3 regions of the Citrobacter sp. Marseille-Q6884 genome follow, and region 2 is predicted to be linked to each of the others. Evidence: predicted binding sites of a transcription regulator. Region 2 holds the regulator's gene; each other region holds the start of a gene.
The links. The regulator CRP, encoded in region 2, controls carbon source genes, mostly activating them, when cyclic AMP is high. The targets are predictions, from matches to a motif close to ATGTGANNNNNNTCACAT.
Positions count from the first base shown of each region.

Region 1: a site for CRP is predicted at 1,118-1,135, ahead of N7268_RS19345 (arabinose ABC transporter substrate-binding protein). Genes of this name have one in related genera too.
Region 3: a site for CRP is predicted at 950-967, ahead of N7268_RS07825 (glycine dehydrogenase). Genes of this name have one in related genera too.

Region 1 covers NZ_CAMDRE010000002.1:855,042-857,247, forward strand. The annotation lists gene N7268_RS19340 (non-heme ferritin-like protein) at 1-475, opposite strand, end outside; gene N7268_RS19345 (arabinose ABC transporter substrate-binding protein) at 1,279-2,206, shown strand, end outside.
Region 2 covers NZ_CAMDRE010000001.1:775,764-777,969, reverse strand. The annotation lists gene N7268_RS03805 (YccS/YhfK family putative transporter) at 1-775, opposite strand, end outside; gene crp (cAMP-activated global transcriptional regulator CRP) at 827-1,459, opposite strand; gene N7268_RS03795 (OsmC family protein) at 1,768-2,172, shown strand.
Region 3 covers NZ_CAMDRE010000001.1:1,647,798-1,650,003, forward strand. The annotation lists gene pmbA (metalloprotease PmbA) at 1-332, shown strand, start outside; gene cybC (cytochrome b562) at 413-799, shown strand; gene N7268_RS07825 (glycine dehydrogenase) at 1,137-1,445, shown strand; gene N7268_RS07830 (SFCGS family glycine-rich protein) at 1,456-1,818, shown strand; gene N7268_RS07835 (DUF4312 family protein) at 1,821-2,120, shown strand; gene N7268_RS07840 (DUF4311 domain-containing protein) at 2,143-2,206, shown strand, end outside.

The sequences.
Region 1 (2,206 bases), on a different contig from region 2:
ACAGATGTTTATCCATTTGCACCATACATAATCCAGCGCGTTTGGCGCTGCGCACTTCATCAAGGATCGTTTGTAACAGCACGCCATCCTGCTGCTGTTCTTTTTCCAGTTCGTGAAGAAAATCAATGGTAGGCGCATCGTTTAATGCTTCTGCTTCGTCTGCTAAGCGCGACAACGTTCTGGAACGCTGCTGATATTCATCCAGCGTTTTCTGAAATAATTCTTCCAGAGACGTCAGTTCATCGCCGGGCACATCAATGGCTTTAACGATAGGGTTTGCCCCCGCGTTTTTCATAAAATTAAAGACGCGCATCATTTGCGTGACGTTACTTTGAGCCTGCGTGCGCAGAAACGTCGCGGTGCCTGTCAGACTGTGCTCGTAGCACCATTCGCTGAGGTGAAGGTAGAGATTCGACGCATAAAACTCGAGGTTCATTTGCGTGTTCAGTTTGTGAACAATTCCAACTGCAGCCATATCAATATCCTTATTTCCAGAAAGGAGGATGTACGTCACTCACGCCAGTACAACGGGCTGTCGTTGCACTTCACATCGACGTACATGTAATACTGTTAGCAGAATAAATCCGTTCCGCCGGTCCTTTATGTGATCCAAGAGGCAATACGTTGCCTGTCGAAAATAAGCATAACGCCAGTATGGGTATAAGAAAATCCTTAAATCTTCGTATTTATGTTTTTTTACATATTGTCATGCCGTTATATTCGTTTTCGCGGTGAGATAAATAATGGGATTTTATTTAATGTGCTGATATTAATGCATTTAATGGTAAATTTCCTGTGCGAAACGTGATTTTAACGTCAGGGTATTAATTTCATTTTTGCGCCAGATCAGTTTTGCAGAATTCCAAAAATCAACCCGCCGTAATAATTTGGTATTTCATGTTGGGTTTATCTGAATAACCCGACGTGTGGTGCTGAGATGAATGTGAGAAAAAGGTGACGGACAGTGAATATGTCAATGTTGCGGAATTCGGGGACAAGGACGCACTGGCTGACCTTATGGATTAATCTGCTATATCCCGTTTTCTGCGCCAAAAAAATGCTGCTTTTTTATGTCATTTCCCACTGAATTTATGTACGCAATTACTGTAATTCTGTGGTGTGATGCCGCTCTCTTATGGAGAATCAATTTCCCGCTACAACTACTCCAGCACTGGCGTTGATCTTATCAATAAAAGGTAATGCCTTGTTTTACGTCCGAATTACAAAAAATAGTCTGATATTACCCTACATAAAAGAACGTTAAAGCTGGAGTTAACCATGCACAAATTCACTAAAGCGTTGGCGGCCATCGGTCTGGCCGCGGTTATGTCACAATCCGCTATTGCTGAATCCATGAAGCTCGGTTTCCTGGTCAAACAACCGGAGGAGCCGTGGTTCCAGACAGAGTGGAAGTTTGCGGATAAAGCGGGCAAAGATCTTGGTTTTGAAGTGATTAAAATTGCGGTGCCGGACGGAGAGAAAACCCTTAATGCCATCGACAGCCTGGCGGCAAGCGGGGCGAAAGGGTTTGTTATCTGTACGCCGGATCCGAAACTCGGGCCTGCCATTATGGCCAAGGCACGTGGCTACGACATGAAGGTTATCGCCGTGGATGACCAGTTCGCCAATGCCAAAGGTAAACCGATGGATACCGTGCCGCTGGTGATGATGGCTGCGACCAAAATTGGTGAGCGCCAGGGACAAGAGCTGTACAACGAAATGCAGAAGCGCGGCTGGGATGTGAAATCCACCGCCGTCATGGCCATCACCGCGAATGAACTGGATACCGCGCGCCGCCGCACGTCAGGTTCAATGGCCGCGCTGAAAGCTGCAGGCTTCCCGGAAAAACAGATCTACCAGGTACCTACCAAATCGAATGACATCCCCGGCGCATTCGACGCCGCAAACTCCATGCTGGTTCAGCATCCTGAAGTGAAACACTGGCTGATTGTCGGCATGAACGACAACACCGTACTGGGTGGCGTTCGCGCGACGGAAGGTCAGGGCTTTAAAGCACCTAACGTGATTGGTATCGGCATTAACGGCGTTGATGCGGTGAGCGAACTGTCGAAAGGTGAAGCGACCGGATTTTATGGTTCATTGTTGCCAAGCCCGGACGTTCACGGCTACAAATCCAGCGAAATGCTCTACAACTGGGTGACCAAAGGCGCGGAACCGCCAGTCTTTACGGAAGTGACGGATGTGG
Region 2 (2,206 bases):
TGCGCTCGACCAGTTTTTGTACCTCTTCCGGCTGGTGAAGACTGACTGAGATATGCTCCTGCAAATCCAGCGCTTCCTGAAAAGCCCGCAGCAGACGTTTGTATTCGTTGTTATGGTGCGCTGAAAGCATGTGCATTTGCTGATAGCACTGGGTAATGAGATCCACCGCTTTCTGTTGACGGACCAGCAACGGGGGCAGGGCTTTTTCAGGATCAATGTGCTGGGTCAGCAGACTGTATTTTGCTTCACAGTAATCGGCCAGTTCCCGGTACAGCAGGCTGAGGGATTCACGCAGCGGTTGCTCACGCCACAACCAAAACCAGAACCAATTGAACAGGCCGTACCACAATGTACCCAGCGCATAGATGAGCAAGGGCTCCCAGACGGGCATGTTTCCTGCCAGACTCAGCGTGAAAATCGCGGCAATCAGCGAGGCCGGCAACAGTCGCGCATGCAGCGGACTTAATTCTGCGGTAACGCCGAGAATGAGCGTCAGGCCGGTAAGGATTAGCGGTAGCGGAATTTCCTGCGCCAGCAGCAATTGCATGACCAAACTGCAGCCAGCAAACAGCGATGCGCCAATAATCAGGCGTTTGAAAAAACGCTTATGCGGTGTATCAAGACCGGCAATGTTGCAACAGGCGGGGACGAGGGAAAAGAGGAGCCCCAGATGAAGCTGACCAATGATAAGACCGACAGCCACAGGTAAACACAGCACCAGTGTTTGTCGTAGTGCGTAGTTGATTTCGGGGTGATAGATCAGTCTTCGCCACATCGGTGTAAACAAAAATGGCGCATTACGTGGTAACGCGCCATTACGATGGGATTAACGCGTGCCGTAGACGACGATGGTCTTACCGTGCGCGGAGATCAGATTCTGATCTTCCAGCATCTTCAGGATGCGACCAACGGTTTCACGGGAACAACCTACAATCTGGCCAATTTCCTGACGGGTGATTTTGATCTGCATACCGTCCGGGTGGGTCATCGCATCAGGTTGTTTCGCCAGATTCAACAGCGTCTGAGCGATACGACCGGTAACGTCCAGGAAGGCAAGGTTGCCCACTTTTTCGGACGTGACTTGCAGACGACGAGCCATCTGAGATGACAGGCGCATCAGAATATCCGGGTTCACCTGGATTAATTGGCGAAATTTTTTGTATGAAATTTCAGCGACTTCACATGCGGTTTTAGCGCGAACCCAGGCACTACGTTCCTGGCCTTCTTCAAACAGGCCCAGTTCACCAATAAAATCGCCCTGATTCAGATAAGAGAGGATCATTTCCTTTCCTTCTTCATCTTTAATCAGTACTGCCACTGAGCCTTTAACGATGTAATACAACGTTTCCGCTTTTTCACCCTGGTGAATCAGCGTGCTCTTCGATGGGTACTTATGAATATGGCAATGAGACAAGAACCATTCGAGAGTCGGGTCTGTTTGCGGTTTGCCAAGCACCATGCGCGGTTATCCTCTGTTATAAGCTGTCTCCAGAGCCAGAAAACGACGCTGCCTCTGGGTTGCCAAAATGTGCTTCCCGCTACCTGGGAAGGGGGCTGCTAAAAAGAATGCTGCAGCCTGTAATGTGATGTCCTCTGCATACATGCAGTACGTCTATGTATTACTGTAGCATCCTGACTGTTTTAGCATAGCTTTCGCCGTGTGTCTCCTGGTGTCTCGCTTCAGCATGACGCAGGTCGCCTTCCGTTGCGAGAATTGTTATGTGCGCGTAATCTGTCAGGAAAATTGAAACATTGGAGTTACGAAATATGCAAGCGCGTGTAAAGTGGGTTGAGGGGTTAACCTTCCTCGGTGAGTCCGCCTCAGGCCACCAAATTTTGATGGACGGTAACTCCGGTGATAAAGCGCCGAGCCCGATGGAAATGGTATTAATGGCTGCGGGTGGGTGTAGCGCGATTGATGTAGTGTCGATCCTGCAAAAAGGCCGCCAGGACGTGACCAACTGCGAAGTGAAGCTCACCTCTGAGCGCCGTGAAGAGGCGCCGCGTCTGTTCACTCATATCAATCTGCATTTCATCGTCACGGGCAATGATCTGAAAGACGCTTCTGTGTCTCGTGCCGTTGACCTTTCTGCGGAGAAATATTGCTCCGTCGCGCTGATGCTGGAAAAAGCGGTGAACATCACCCATTCCTATGAAGTGATTGCGGCGTAATACAGAGTGCCCGATAAGCATACTGCCATCGGGC
Region 3 (2,206 bases), 870 kb from region 2:
GCACCGGTCATGCTGGTGGTATTCACAACTGGCGAATTCCGGGACAAGGTCTAAGCTTCGAGCAGTTGCTCAAGGAGATGGGCACTGGCCTGGTGGTGACCGAGCTGATGGGACAGGGTGTGAGCGGCATTACCGGCGATTACTCGCGCGGTGCGGCTGGCTTCTGGGTCGAAAACGGCGAAATTCAGTATCCGGTGAGTGAAATTACCATCGCCGGTAACTTAAAAGAGATGTGGCGCAATATCGTGACCGTGGGTAACGATATTGAAACACGCAGTAATATACAGTGTGGTTCTGTACTGTTACCGGAGATGAAAATCGCCGGACAGTGATACCCGTCATTCTTCACGCTGCAGCGCGAAGGGCTGAGGGTATCTGGCGTTATTTTTTAATAATAAAAAGGAAGTGAGCAATGCGTAAACACCTGTTAGCGATCGTCGCGGCTTCAACGCTGGTTCTTGGCTCTTCTGCGTTTGCAGCCGATCTCGAAGATGATATGGGGATCCTCAACGACAACCTGAAAATCGTCGAAAAAACGGATAATGCGACTGAACTCAAAGGCGCGTTAACCAAAATGCGTGCAGCCGCGCTGGATGCCCAAAAGGGAACACCCCCGAAGCTGGAAAGCAAATCCCCGGACAGCCCGGAGATGAAAGATTTCCGCCACGGTTTTGACACCCTGATCGGTCAGATTGACGGCGCGCTAAAACTGGCGAACGAAGGCAAGGTCAAAGAGGCGAAAGCCGCAGCGGAAGAGTTGAAAACGACCCGCAACGCATACCATAAGAAGTACCGTTAATTTATTTATCCGGCCTACGTAACCTGTAGGCCGGATAATACGCAGCCCCACCCGCACAATTTCCCCATAAGTAAACGTTATACCCATCACATTTTTTCGTTTTCATCATCCTTTTATTGTTCGTCTTCAACGCTGTTTTCCGTGTTCCTCTTGCGAGCTCAATCACATTCTTCCAGCGATAAATCGTGGATCCGGCGCTTTTTGAGGCACAGATCACTATCGCTGCATCCCTTTCCACTTCGAAGTGGAAAACAACTCGCTACAAACTTTTAACCTTCGTCGCTAATTTATCGACAGAGCCATTAGCGGGGTAAGACGAGTGAATAACGGAGCTGTAATGAATGAGATGGGGGAGTCGGCGGCACTGGCCGACCGCATGCTGGCGCAGGTGTATGCCTTGCTGCGTGAACGCCACATCATTCCCAACGCGGTACAGGAACAAATGCTGACATCGCATGTACGCGCCATGGCTCATCGCTCGGTGACGGGCGAGCCTTTGCCAGACGTCGATGCCAGCTTATTTGATGAAATTTCAGCCGAATCAATGGCGCTTGCCCGCGATGTCGTCGCGGCGTTTGGCAATCTTCCTGAGGAAGAAGCCTGGCTGCTGTCGGTGCATTTCGAAGTCGCAAAAGACAACCTTTAAGGAGCAAAAGATGGAACAAATTACGGTAGTGATTGGCGATCGTCTGGGTAAAGGTCAGAAAGTGGCAGCCGGCGTCGAAAAAGCGGGTGGCCGCGCGGTGGTGGTGCCGGGTGTGGCGGCGGATATGAAGTTAGGTGACGTCATGAAAGCGGAAAACGCCACCTTCGGCATCTCGTTTTGCGGCAGCGGCGGCGCGGGCGCCATTACTGCGCAGACCAAACATGGCTACAAAGCGAAATACGGCATGCGCTCGGTTGATGAGGGCGTAACCGCCATCAATGAAGGCTGCAATGTGCTGGGATTCGGCTTTATGGATAAAGAAGAACTCGGTGAGCGCCTGGTGCAGGCCTGGCAAAAGAAACACGGCGCGTAAGTATGAAAGAGCAATTCACCACGACGGTGAGAGTGACTGGTAAAGGCGACGCTAAAGCCCGCGCGTTTGCCGATGCCCTGAACCATGTTCAGGCCGCGGTGATGAAGGCGTCACCGCATATTTTACTGCGTATTGAGCCACAGGATGTGCAGGTTGTTCAAGCGCGTGAAACGGTGCGAAAGGAGGCCTTTTTATTCTTCTTTTTGCGCCGGGAGCGACGCACGTTCAGCGTAGAGCTGGATGTGACCGTCAACGTGACTGCCATTAATCTCGACAAAGTGGATTTCGTCACGCAACGCTGATTCACTACTAAAAGGCATAAATATGTTCCTGATAATATTAATAAAATCGCTCATCATCGGCGCGCTGGTAGGCGTCGGTGTTGGCG